DNA from 3 places in the Streptomyces sp. NPDC027672 genome. Region 1 is predicted to be linked to each of the others. Evidence: predicted binding sites of a transcription regulator. Region 1 holds the regulator's gene; each other region holds the start of a gene.

What was found. The regulator HrcA, encoded in region 1, represses chaperone genes, less so after heat shock. The targets are predictions, from matches to a motif close to TTNGCACTCNGNNNNNCNGAGTGCNAA.
Region 2: the regulator HrcA is predicted to act here: its motif matches at 1,578-1,604, upstream of groES (co-chaperone GroES).
Region 3: the regulator HrcA is predicted to act here: its motif matches at 2,256-2,282, upstream of groL (chaperonin GroEL).

Annotation. Positions count from the first base shown of each region.
Region 1 is NZ_JBVHSO010000009.1:196,900-201,175, forward strand. Features, by position in the region: gene dnaJ (molecular chaperone DnaJ) at 1-1,101, opposite strand, end outside; gene hrcA (heat-inducible transcriptional repressor HrcA) at 1,102-2,118, opposite strand; gene ACZ4SV_RS22780 (MBL fold metallo-hydrolase) at 2,279-3,001, shown strand; gene ACZ4SV_RS22785 (DUF3097 domain-containing protein) at 3,036-3,902, shown strand; gene hemW (radical SAM family heme chaperone HemW) at 3,966-4,276, opposite strand, start outside.
Region 2 is NZ_JBVHSO010000001.1:732,194-736,469, reverse strand. Features, by position in the region: gene ACZ4SV_RS03240 (polysaccharide deacetylase family protein) at 1-684, shown strand, start outside; gene ACZ4SV_RS03235 (polysaccharide deacetylase family protein) at 681-1,493, shown strand; gene groES (co-chaperone GroES) at 1,752-2,060, shown strand; gene groL (chaperonin GroEL) at 2,176-3,801, shown strand; gene ACZ4SV_RS03220 (SDR family NAD(P)-dependent oxidoreductase) at 3,916-4,276, opposite strand, start outside.
Region 3 is NZ_JBVHSO010000010.1:212,925-217,200, reverse strand. Features, by position in the region: gene thrC (threonine synthase) at 1-1,134, shown strand, start outside; gene ACZ4SV_RS24685 (MoaD/ThiS family protein) at 1,131-1,406, shown strand; gene ACZ4SV_RS24680 (cold-shock protein) at 1,839-2,042, shown strand; gene groL (chaperonin GroEL) at 2,445-4,067, shown strand; gene ACZ4SV_RS24670 (polysaccharide deacetylase family protein) at 4,171-4,276, opposite strand, start outside.

The DNA of each region.
Region 1 (4,276 bases):
CAGGCCCTGCTGACCGGGCTGGAACTGGCCCAAGGGCCGCTCCTCGCCGCGCAGCTTGGACAGCTCCCGCAGCAGGCGCTCCTGCTCCGGGTCCAGCTTGGTCGGCGTCTGCACCTCGACGTGCACGATCAGGTCGCCCCGGCCGCCGCCGCGCAGGTGCGTGACCCCGCGGTCGTGCAGCGGGATCGACTGGCCGGACTGGGTGCCGGGCCGGATGTCGACCTCCTCCATGCCGTCCAGGGTCTCCAGCGGGACCTTGGTGCCGAGCGCCGCGGCCGTCATCGGGATGGTGACCGTGCAGTGCAGGTCGTCGCCGCGCCGCTGGAAGGTGGAGTGCGGCAGCTCGTGGATCTCGACGTACAGGTCACCGGCCGGGCCGCCGCCGGGGCCGACCTCGCCCTCGCCGGCGAGCTGGATCCGCGTGCCGTTGTCGACGCCGGCCGGGATCTTCACGGTCAGCGTGCGGCGGGAGCGGACCCGGCCGTCGCCGGCGCACTCCGGGCACGGGGTCGGCACGACCGTGCCGAAGCCCTGGCACTGCGGGCACGGCCGGGAGGTCATGACCTGGCCCAGGAAGGACCGGGTGACCTGGGAGACCTCGCCCCGGCCGCGGCACATGTCACACGTCTGCGCGGACGTGCCCGGGGCCGCGCCCTCGCCGTTGCAGGTGTTGCAGACGACGGCGGTGTCGACCTGGATGTCCTTGGTCGTCCCGAAGGCCGCCTCGTCCAGCTCGACCTCGATCCGGATCATCGCGTCCTGGCCGCGCCGGGTGCGCGAGCGCGGCCCGCGCTGCGACGCCGTGCCGAAGAACGCGTCCATGATGTCGGAGAAGTTGCCGAAGCCGCCGGCCCCGAAGCCGCCCGCGCCGGCGCCGCCGGACTGCGAGAGCGGGTCGCCGCCGAGGTCGTAGACCTGCTTCTTCTGCGGGTCCGACAGCACCTCGTAAGCGGCGTTGATCTCCTTGAACCGCTCCTGGGTCTTCGGATCGGGGTTGACGTCCGGGTGCAGCTCGCGCGCGAGCCTCCGGAACGCCTTCTTGATCTCATCCTGCGACGCGTCGCGGCGCACGCCGAGAACGGCGTAGTAGTCCGTGGCCACTTACGACTCCGCCAGGATCTGTCCGACGTACCGTGCCACTGCGCGTACCGCTCCCATCGTTCCCGGGTAGTCCATGCGGGTCGGTCCGACCACGCCGAGCTTGGCAACCGCCTCGCCGCCCGAACCGTAGCCGACCGACACGACGGAGGTGGAGTTGAGTCCCTCGTGGGCGTTCTCGTGGCCGATGCGCACGGTCACGCCCGGGTCCTTGGCCTCGCCGAGCAGCTTGAGGAGCACGACCTGCTCCTCCAGCGCCTCCAGCACCGGCCGGATCGTGAGGGGGAAATCGTGCCCGAAGCGGGTCAGGTTGGCGGTGCCGCCGATCATGAGCCGCTCCTCGTTCTCCTCGACCAGTGTCTCCAGCAGAGTGGAGAGCACCGTGGAGACCGTACCGCGGTCCTCCGGATCGAAGGCCTCCGGCAGGTCCTCGACCAGCTTGGGCACATCGGCGAACCGGCGGCCCGCGACCCTGCTGTTCAGCCGCGCCCGCAGATCCGCCAGCGAACCCTCGCCGAACGGCGCCGGGCAGTCGACCATACGCTGCTCGACCCGGCCGGTGTCCGTGATCAGCACGAGCATCACCCGGGCGGGAGCCAGCGAGAGCAGCTCCACGTGCCGGACCGTGGACCGGGTCAGCGAGGGGTACTGCACGACGGCGACCTGCCGGGTGAGCTGCGCGAGCAGCCGCACCGTCCGGGCCACGACGTCGTCGAGGTCGACGGCGCCCTCCAGGAAGTTCTGGATCGCCCGCCGCTCGGGCGCGGTCATCGGCTTGACGCCCGCCAGCTTGTCCACGAACAGCCGGTAGCCCTTGTCGGTGGGGATGCGCCCCGCGCTGGTGTGCGGCTGCGCGATGTACCCCTCGTCCTCCAGGGCCGCCATGTCGTTGCGGACGGTGGCCGGGGAGACGCCGAGGTTGTGCCGCTCGGTGAGCGCCTTGGAACCGACCGGCTCCTCGGTGCCCACGTAGTCCTGGACGATGGCGCGCAGCACCTGAAGCCTGCGTTCACTCAGCATGCGCGCACCTCCAGCACGTCGTCCCCTCGTCCGTTCGGGTCGTCCGCCTGGCACTCCTCCCACGCGAGTGCCAGCATTCCCCGGCCCAGTGTACGGCTGTCGGGTACACACTGGGCAAGGTCGGGCCGCCGTACCGGTTCCTACCGCTAGCGTCGCCGGTATGACCGTGACTTGGGAAGAGCTGGGCTGGGAACGGCTGGCCCCCGGGGTGGGCCGGTGCAGGCTCCCCGGGTGGGACTGCACGGCGGGGCTGGTCCTGGGCGCGGGGACGGCGCTGCTCGTGGACGCGGGTTCCAGCCTCGCGGAGGGGGCCCGGCTGCGCGCGCGGGCCGAGGAACTGGCGGGCGGCCGTGTGACCCATCTCGCGTTCACCCATCCCCACTTCGACCACGTCTTCGGCGCCGCCGCGTTCGCCGGGGCGCAGGTGTACGGCGCGGTGGGCCTGGACGCCGTGTTCGCCCACGAGCGCGCGGGGCTGCACCTGGACGCGGTGCGCAACGGCCTGCCGGTGGCGGACGCGGACGAGGCGGTGGACGCGCTGGTGCCGCCCGGCCACCTGGTCTCCGGGGAGTGGACCCTCGACCTCGGCGACGGCCGCCAGGCGCTGCTGGCCAACGTGGGCCCGGGGCACACGGCGCACGACCTCGTGGTGCTGGTGCCGGGCGATCCGGAGGTGGTGTTCTGCGGCGACCTGGTGGAGGAGTCCGGCGTGCCGCAGGCCGGTCCCGACGCGGTCCCGGCGCGCTGGCCGGCCGCCCTGGACCGGCTGGTGGCGCTGGGCGGCGAGGACGCGCTGTACGTGCCCGGTCACGGAGCGGTGGTGGACGCGGCGTTCGTGCGGCGCCAGCGCGAGGAGCTGGCGGCGCGTTTCGGCGTGTCGTGAGAACGGGTCCGCCGCTTCTCCTATCGTCGGGCGAATGCGCCCACCCGTCTCCCGCCGCCGCCCCGCCGACGAAGGTCCCCGGGGCCCGCGCCCCCGCGTGTACTCCGCCGACCTGACCCCGCCGTGGAAGAAGCCCGCACCGGTGCCGGAGGTGCCGGCCGAGGCGGGGCTGGTGGTGGAGGAGGCCGGCACCGGGTTCTGCGGGGCGGTGATCGGCTGCGAGGCGGGCGCGGTGACCCTGGAGGACCGCTTCGGCAAGCACCGGGTGTTCCCGCTCGCGCCGGGCGGCTTCCTGCTGGAGGGCAGGACGGTGACGCTGGTCCGGCCGGCCCCGGGCGCGGCGCGGCCGGCCCGTACGGCCTCCGGTTCGGTCGCCGTCCCGCAGGCCCGCGCGCGCGTGGCCCGCGCCGGGCGGATCTACGTGGAGGGCCGGCACGACGCCGAGCTGGTCGAGAAGGTGTGGGGCGACGACCTGCGCGTGGAGGGCGTGGTCGTGGAGTATCTGGAGGGCGTGGACGACCTGCCGGCGATCGTGGAGTCCTTCGCCCCGGGTCCCGGCGCCCGGCTGGGCGTCCTCGTGGACCACCTGGTGCCGGGCACCAAGGAGTGGCGGATCGCCGAGTCGGTGACCAGCGCCCACGCGCTGGTCGTCGGGCACCCGTACATCGACGTCTGGCAGGCGGTGAAACCGGCCTCGCTGGGCATCCCGGCCTGGCCGGCGGTGCCGAAGGGGCAGGACTGGAAGACCGGGGTGTGCCGGGCGCTGGGCTGGCCGGCGGAGAACACCGGCGCGGTGTGGCAGGCGATCCTGAAGCGGGTGACCTCCTACAAGGACCTGGAGCCGGAGCTGCTGGGCCGGGTGGAGGAGCTGATCGACTTCGTCACGGGCGGCGGGGCCTGACGTCCGGACGGGTGCCGGACCGGCGGGGTCCGGCACCCGTCCGGGGTTCACCCGCCGGGGTGATCAGTCCACCAGGTCCCGCACCACCGCGTCCGCCAGCAGCCGGCCGCGCAGCGTGAGGACGGCCCGTCCCTCGTCGTACGGGCCCCGCTGGAGCAGTCCGTCGGCCAGCGCGCGCCGGGACGCCGCGAGGCCGTCCTCCCGCAGCAGGGACAGCGGGACGCCCTCGCGCAGCCGCAGCTCCAGCAGGACGCGTTCCACCCGCCGGTCCTCCTCGGACAGCAGTTCCCGGCCGGCGCCCGGGGAGCGGCCGGCGGCGAGGGCCGCCGCGTACGCCCCCGGGTGCTTGACGTTCCACCAGCGCACACCGCCCA
Region 2 (4,276 bases), on a different contig from region 1:
GCCCGCGCCCCGCTCACGCCCCCGGCCCCGCCGGCCCACAAGCCCGTCATCACGCCCCGCGACGGCTTCGAGGTGGACGGCCAGGAGGAGGACGGCCTCCCGCCGGTCTTCACCACCATCCCCACCCGGCACAAGGTCGTCTTCCTCACCATCGACGACGGCGCCGAGAAGGACCCGGCGTTCCTGCGCATGATGAGCGAGCTGAAGGTGCCGTACACGGCCTTCCTCAGCGACTACCTCGTCAAGGAGGACTACGGCTACTTCCGCCGGATGCAGGCCCAGGGCGTCACCCTGAACAACCACACCCTCACCCACCCCTACCTGCCCGGCCTGTCCTACGAGGAGCAGAAGGACGAGATCTGCGGCATGCAGGCCGTCATCAAGAAGCAGTTCGGCAAGGCGCCCACCGTCTTCCGGCCGCCGTACGGCAACTACAACGGCGACACCCTGCGCGCCGCCCGGACGTGCGGGATCAAGTACGCGCCGATCTGGGACGAGGAGGTGTTCGTCGACCACTGGGAGTACCGCGACTGGGACCGCCGGCTGCACCCCGGCGACATCGTCCTGACCCACTTCCGCGGCCGGGACGACTGGAACGGCACGATGGTGGACGACATGCGCCGCTTCCTGGACAAGGTCACCCGCGAGGGCTACGCCGTGGCCCGCCTGGAGGACTACCTGTGAGGCGCGGGCGGGGCCCGGCCGCGGTCCTCGCCGCGGCCCTGCTCCTGACGGGCTGCGCCCAGTCCGTCGACCCCATCGAACGCCTCGGCAAGAAGGCCGCCGAAGGGGTGCGCCCGCACGCCGCCGCACCCGGCCACGCGTACCGGCGCTGGGGCCTGACCCGCCCGCTCGCCCGCTTCCCGGCGCACCCGGCCCGCCCGCTCGCCGCGCGCCCGGCGGCCCGCGGCCTGCCCGTGGTGGTCGACCGCGTCCCCACCCGCGACCCGGTCGTCTTCCTCACCTACGACGACGGCGCCGACCGCGATCCACGCTTCGCCGACATGGTCCGCGACCTGCGGCTGCCCCTCACCCTGTTCCCCGACGACCGCCTCGCCGCGCGCGGGGACCGCCGGCTGGCCCGGCTGCGCGCGCTCGGCGCCGGCATCGGGAACCGTACCGCCGGGCGGCGGGCCCCGGCCGGACTGCCGTACGCCCGCCGGCGCGCCGAGATCTGCGGCCGGCAGGACCGCCTGCGCACCCGCCTCGGCGTCCGCCCGCGCTTCTTCCGCCTGGCCTACGGCTACCCCGACCCGGCCACCCTGCGCGCCGCGGCCGACTGCGGCATCTCCGCGATCGTCCTGTGGCGCGCGGCCCTCACCCCGGACGGCCTCGTCTGCGCGCACGGCCCCCGCCGCCTCGGCCCCGGCGACATCGTCCTGGTGGAGCCCGGCGAACCGGCGGACGCGCCCCTGCGCGAGCGCACGGCACGGGTGCTGAGGGAGGCTCAGGCCAGGGGCCTGACGGCGGCCCGCCTAGAGGACTATCTGTAACTCCGATTTTTCTGGTTTTTCCGGCAACTCCGGGCCGCGGAACCACCCCCACGCGCTGTTCCGCGGCCGACGCGCCGCGCGTCATTGGCACTCCGCTTGACCGAGTGCTAATCGCGGTCATAGTCTCGGCTCTGGCACTCAGCAGGTGAGAGTGCCAACAAAAGCGACGGGCAGGTCCGGCACCCGCGACGACGGATCGACCTGGTCGCCACCTCAGACAGTTAACCCCGTGAGATCTCCGAAGGGGGAGGTCGGATCGTGACGACCGCCAGCTCCAAGGTTGCCATCAAGCCGCTCGAGGACCGCATCGTGGTCCAGCCGCTGGACGCCGAGCAGACCACGGCCTCTGGCCTGGTCATCCCGGACACCGCGAAGGAGAAGCCCCAGGAGGGCGCCGTCCTCGCTGTGGGCCCGGGCCGGTTCGAGAACGGCGAGCGTCTCCCGCTCGACGTCAAGGTGGGCGACGTCGTCCTCTACAGCAAGTACGGCGGCACCGAGGTGAAGTACAACGGTGACGAGTACCTCGTCCTCTCGGCTCGCGACGTGCTCGCGATCATCGAGAAGTAATCACCTCAAGCAATCCGCTTGAGCTGCGCCCCTGGCCCCCGAGCCCGATAACAAGCCGGGCGCCCGGGGCGCAGCGTCTTTTCACCTACAGATTCCCGAGAGGGCTCCCGCTGTCATGGCGAAGATCCTGAAGTTCGACGAGGACGCCCGTCGCGCCCTTGAGCGCGGCGTCAACAAGCTGGCGGACACCGTCAAGGTGACGATCGGCCCCCGTGGCCGCAACGTCGTCATCGACAAGAAGTTCGGTGCCCCCACCATCACCAACGACGGTGTCACGATCGCCCGTGAGGTGGAGATCGAGGACCCGTACGAGAACCTCGGCGCGCAGCTGGTGAAGGAGGTGGCGACCAAGACCAACGACATCGCGGGTGACGGCACCACCACCGCCACCGTCCTCGCCCAGGCGCTGGTCCGCGAGGGCCTGAAGAACGTCGCCGCCGGCGCCTCCCCGGCCGCCCTGAAGAAGGGCATCGACGCCGCCGTCAAGGCCATCTCCGAGGAGCTGCTCTCCTCGGCCCGCCCGATCGACGAGAAGTCCGACATCGCCGCCGTCGCCGCGCTGTCCGCCCAGGACCAGCAGGTCGGCGAGCTGATCGCCGAGGCCATGGACAAGGTCGGCAAGGACGGTGTCATCACCGTCGAGGAGTCCAACACCTTCGGTCTGGAGCTGGACTTCACCGAGGGCATGGCCTTCGACAAGGGCTACCTGTCGCCGTACTTCGTGACGGACCAGGAGCGCATGGAGGCCGTCCTCGAGGACCCGTACATCCTCATCAACCAGGGCAAGATCTCGGCCATCACCGAGCTGCTCCCGCTGCTGGAGAAGGTCATCCAGGCCGGCTCCTCCAAGCCGCTGCTGATCATCGCCGAGGACGTCGAGGGCGAGGCCCTGTCGACCCTGGTCGTCAACAAGATCCGCGGCACCTTCAACGCCGTCGCGGTGAAGGCCCCCGGCTTCGGCGACCGCCGCAAGGCGATGCTCCAGGACATGGCCGTCCTCACCGGCGCCACCGTCATCTCCGAAGAGGTCGGCCTCAAGCTGGACCAGGTCGGCACCGACGTGCTCGGCTCGGCCCGCCGCGTCACCGTCACCAAGGACGACACCACGATCGTCGACGGCGGTGGCAAGTCCGAGGACGTGCAGGGCCGCATCGCGCAGATCAAGGCCGAGATCGAGTCCACCGACTCCGACTGGGACCGCGAGAAGCTCCAGGAGCGCCTCGCGAAGCTGGCCGGCGGCGTGTGCGTGATCAAGGTCGGCGCCGCCACCGAGGTGGAGCTGAAGGAGAAGAAGCACCGCCTGGAGGACGCCATCTCCGCGACCCGCGCCGCGGTCGAGGAGGGCATCGTCTCCGGTGGCGGTTCCGCTCTGGTCCACGCCTCCAAGGTCCTGGAGGGCAACCTCGACAAGACCGGCGACGAGGCCACCGGTGTCGCCGTGGTCCGCAACGCCGTGGTCGAGCCGCTGCGCTGGATCGGCGAGAACGCCGGCCAGGAGGGCTACGTCATCGTGTCCAAGGTCAAGGACCTGGACAAGGGACAGGGCTACAACGCCGCCACCGGCGAGTACGGCGACCTGATCAAGGCCGGCGTCATCGACCCGGTCAAGGTCACCCGCTCCGCCCTGGAGAACGCCGCCTCCATCGCCTCCCTGCTGCTCACGACCGAGACCCTGGTCGTCGAGAAGAAGGAAGAGGAGGAGCCGGCCGCCGGTGGTCACAGCCACGGCCACGCCCACTGAGGCGACAGCTTCCGAGCGAAGGCCCGGCACCCCTCGGGGTGCCGGGCCTTCGCCCTGTCCGCCGCTCCCGCGCGCCCGGCGCGCCGGACCGCCGCACCCCCTGCGCCACGGCCGCTACTGCGGCCCGTACTTGCGGCCCGTGCGGGAGCTGATGCCGCCCAGCAGCCCGCGCGGCGCCACCTTCGCCAGACCCATCAGCGCCTTGTAGCGCGGGTCCGGGATGGAGACCGTCCTGCCGCGCGCGAGGTCGGCCAGGGCCGCCGCGACCAGTTTGTCGGCGTCCAGCCACATCCAGCCGGGGATGTTGTCCGTGCCCATCCCGGCCCGCTGGTGGAACTCGGTGCGCACGAACCCCGGGCACAGCGCCATCAGCCGGACCCCGCTGCCCGCCAGGTCCTTCGCCGCGCCCTGGGTGAACTGCACCACCCACGCCTTGGAAGCGCCGTACGTGCCGCGCGGGACGAAGGCGGCCACC
Region 3 (4,276 bases), on a different contig from region 1:
GACTTCTCCGCCTACGACACCGAGGAACTGCGGCGCCGCATCGAGGCCGGCCCCGCCAGCATCTGGCGGTACGCGCCGCTGCTGCCGGTCCCGGCGGACGTGGCCGGCAAGCCCAACCTCAACCCGGGCTGGACCCGGCTGGTCAAGGCCGACAACCTGGCCCGCGAACTGGGCGTGACCGGCGGCCTGTACATCAAGGACGACTCCGGCAACCCGACCCACTCCTTCAAGGACCGGGTCGTCGCCCAGGCCCTGGAGGCCGCCCGCGCCTTCGGCTTCACCACGCTCTCCTGCTCCTCCACCGGCAACCTGGCCGGTGCCGTCGGCGCCGCCGCCGCCCGGGCCGGCCTGCGCTCCTGTGTGTTCATCCCGCACGACCTGGAGCAGGCCAAGATCGTCATGGCCGCGGTCTACGGCGGTGACCTCGTCGGCATCGAGGGCAACTACGACGACGTCAACCGCTTCTGTTCCGAGCTGATCGGCGACCCGGCCGGCGAGGGCTGGGGCTTCGTCAACGTCAACCTGCGGCCGTACTACGCGGAGGGCTCCAAGACCCTGGCGTACGAGATCTGCGAGCAGCTCGGCTGGCGGCTGCCCGACCAGCTCGTGATCCCGATCGCCTCCGGCTCCCAGCTGACGAAGGTCGACAAGGGGCTCCAGGAGCTGATCAGGCTGGGCCTGGTCGAGGACCGGCCGTACAAGATCTTCGGCGCCCAGGCCGCGGGCTGCTCGCCGGTGTCCACCGCCTTCAAGGCCGGCCACGACGTGGTCCGCCCGCAGAAGCCGGACACCATCGCCAAGTCCCTGGCGATCGGCAACCCGGCCGACGGGCCGTACGTCCTGGACATCGCGCGCCGCACCGGCGGTGCCGTGGAGGACGTGACGGACGAGCAGGTCGTGGACGCGATCAGGCTGCTCGCCCGCACCGAGGGGATCTTCGCGGAGACGGCGGGCGGGGTCACCGTCGGCGTCGCCCGCAAGCTGCTCGAGGACGGCGTGCTGGACCCGGCGAAGACCACGGTCGTCCTGAACACCGGCGACGGCCTGAAGACCCTGGACGCGGTGGCCGGCACCGGCCTGACCGCCACCATCCGCCCGACCCTGGACTCCTTCCGAGAGGCTGGCCTCGCATGAGCGTGACCGTTCGCATCCCCACCATCCTGCGCACCTACACCGGCGGCCGGGCCGAGGTCGCCGCCGAGGGCGGGACGCTCGGCGAGGTCATCGCCGACCTGGAGAAGAACCACACCGGGATCGCCGCCCGGGTCCTGGACGACCAGGGCAAGCTGCGCCGGTTCGTCAACGTGTACGTCAACGACGACGACGTGCGGTTCGAGCAGGGCCTGGACACGGCGACCCCCGACGGCGCCGGCGTCTCGATCATCCCGGCGGTCGCCGGCGGCTGATCGTCGCCCCCGGTCACCGCGGTAACCGAGCGTTCATCGGATTGCCCCCTCCGTAAGAGAAACGGAGGGGGCAATTCTGTGTGATTGAGCGCGGTAGAGTTGGGGAACACGGTCGCGGCCGTCGCGCCGCGGGCCCTGGATTCATGCCGCCTGCCCGACAAGAAGTAGCCAAAGTGTGCAGGTTCTTTGCGGCTTTTGTGGCTTTCATGGGGCCCGACTTGCCCTGAAGTCAGGTGAATTCTCGCCACATTCCGGACCCCTCGCGTCCAGATTTCTCGTCCGATTGACCTGTTGCAGACGGCAGTTGGACAGATACATTCAGCCGCGGTCGACGCGTTCCGGCGCACGCCCCCAGACCGGTTGGGGGGTGAGGTCTGACCCGGGTCCGCGAAGTGTGGATCTGTGCAAGGGCCAGTAATAGGGGAGTTAGGCATGGCTCAGGGCACCGTCAAGTGGTTCAACGCGGAGAAGGGGTACGGCTTCATCGCGGTCGACGGTGGTGCGGACGTATTCGTCCACTACAGCGCGATCCAGATGGACGGCTACCGCACCCTGGAAGAGGGTCAGCGGGTCGAGTTCGAGATCTCGCAGGGCCAGAAGGGTCCGCAGGCCGATATGGTTCGCGTCACCGCCTGAACATTTCTCGCGTGAAGGGCCCGCACCTCGCAGAGGGTGCGGGCCCTTCGCCATGCCTGGGCTTGGTGTGCCCTTCGCCCTGCCCGGCCTCCGGTTGCGACCTCCGGTCTCCGGCGTCCGCACGGCGGCCGGCGGCGCCCCGTACCGCTCCCGGCGCCCGGCCTCCGCCCGTCACCCGACCGCCGTCTCTTGGGGCCCGCTTCGCGAGCGCGTCTTGCACTCGGGCATGCCGAGTGCTAATCATTGCGTTAGCACTCTGAAGGTGAGAGTGACAGCGAAGGACCGGGTCGGTGAGGCCCGCGGGTCAGGTGGGGCAAGGAACCACACGGCCGGCGAGCCGTCCGTCGCGGGCGCGGGCGCGGTCCGAAGGAATCACCCCCAGTCCTGGAGGGACCACTTCACATGGCCAAGATCATCGCGTTCGACGAGGAGGCGCGGCGCGGCCTCGAGCGCGGCATGAACCAGCTCGCGGACGCCGTGAAGGTGACGCTCGGCCCCAAGGGCCGCAACGTCGTCCTCGAGAAGAAGTGGGGCGCGCCCACGATCACCAACGATGGTGTCTCCATCGCCAAGGAGATCGAGCTCGAGGACCCGTACGAGAAGATCGGCGCCGAGCTGGTCAAGGAAGTCGCCAAGAAGACGGACGACGTCGCCGGCGACGGTACGACCACGGCGACCGTGCTCGCCCAGGCCCTGGTCAAGGAGGGCCTGCGCAACGTAGCCGCCGGTGCCAACCCGATGGCCCTGAAGCGCGGTATCGAGAAGGCCGTCGAGGCCGTCTCCGCCGCCCTGCTGGAGCAGGCGAAGGACGTCGAGACCAAGGAGCAGATCGCCTCCACGGCCTCCATCTCCGCCGCCGACACCCAGATCGGCGAGCTGATCGCCGAGGCCATGGACAAGGTCGGCAAGGAAGGCGTCATCACCGTCGAGGAGAGCAACACCTTCGGCCTGGAGCTCGAGCTCACCGAGGGCATGCGCTTCGACAAGGGTTACATCTCCGCCTACTTCGCCACCGACATGGAGCGCATGGAGGCGGTGCTCGAGGACCCGTACATCCTCATCGCCAACTCCAAGATCTCCTCGGTCAAGGACCTGCTCCCGCTGCTGGAGAAGGTCATGCAGTCGGGCAAGCCGCTGCTGATCATCGCCGAGGACGTCGAGGGCGAGGCCCTGTCGACCCTGGTCGTCAACAAGATCCGCGGCACCTTCAAGTCCGTCGCCGTCAAGGCCCCGGGCTTCGGCGACCGCCGCAAGGCCATGCTCGGCGACATCGCCATCCTCACGGGCGGCGAGGTCATCTCCGAGGAGGTCGGCCTCAAGCTGGAGAACGCGACCCTGGACCTCCTGGGCCGCGCCCGCAAGGTCGTCATCACCAAGGACGAGACCACCATCGTCGACGGTGCCGGCTCCTCCGAGCAGGTCAACGGCCGGGTCAACCAGATCCGCGCCGAGATCGAGAACAGCGACTCCGACTACGACCGCGAGAAGCTGCAGGAGCGCCTGGCGAAGCTGGCCGGCGGTGTCGCGGTCATCAAGGCCGGTGCCGCCACCGAGGTGGAGCTCAAGGAGCGCAAGCACCGCATCGAGGACGCCGTCCGCAACGCGAAGGCCGCCGTCGAGGAGGGCATCGTCGCCGGTGGTGGCGTGGCCCTGCTGCAGGCCTCCCAGGTCTTCGAGAAGCTGGAGCTGGAGGGTGACGAGGCGACCGGTGCCAACGCCGTGCGCGTCGCCCTGGAGGCCCCGCTGAAGCAGATCGCCGTCAACGCCGGCCTCGAGGGCGGTGTCGTGGTGGAGAAGGTGCGCAACCTGACCCCGGGCCACGGCCTGAACGCCGCGACCGGCGAGTACGTCGACCTGGTCGCCGAGGGCATCATCGACCCGGCGAAGGTGACCCGTTCCGCGCTGCAGAACGCCGCCTCCATCGCCGCGCTGTTCCTCACCACCGAGGCCGTCATCGCCGACAAGCCGGAGAAGACCGCCGCGCCGGCCGGCGGCGGCATGCCGGGCGGTGACATGGACTTCTGATCGGCCTGACCGCTGATCGTCGTCTGTACGAACCGAGGGCGGCACCTCCTGTTCCGACAGGAGGTGCCGCCCTCGGCCGTTGTGCCCGCTGCGCCCGCGCCGCTCAGGGAGCGATGCGCAGGGAGGTGAACCGCGGCCAGGCCGTGTCCCTCGCCTCGTCGCGCACGGCCAGCGCCAGACCGCCGCCGGTGCGCGCGGGATCGGGGTCT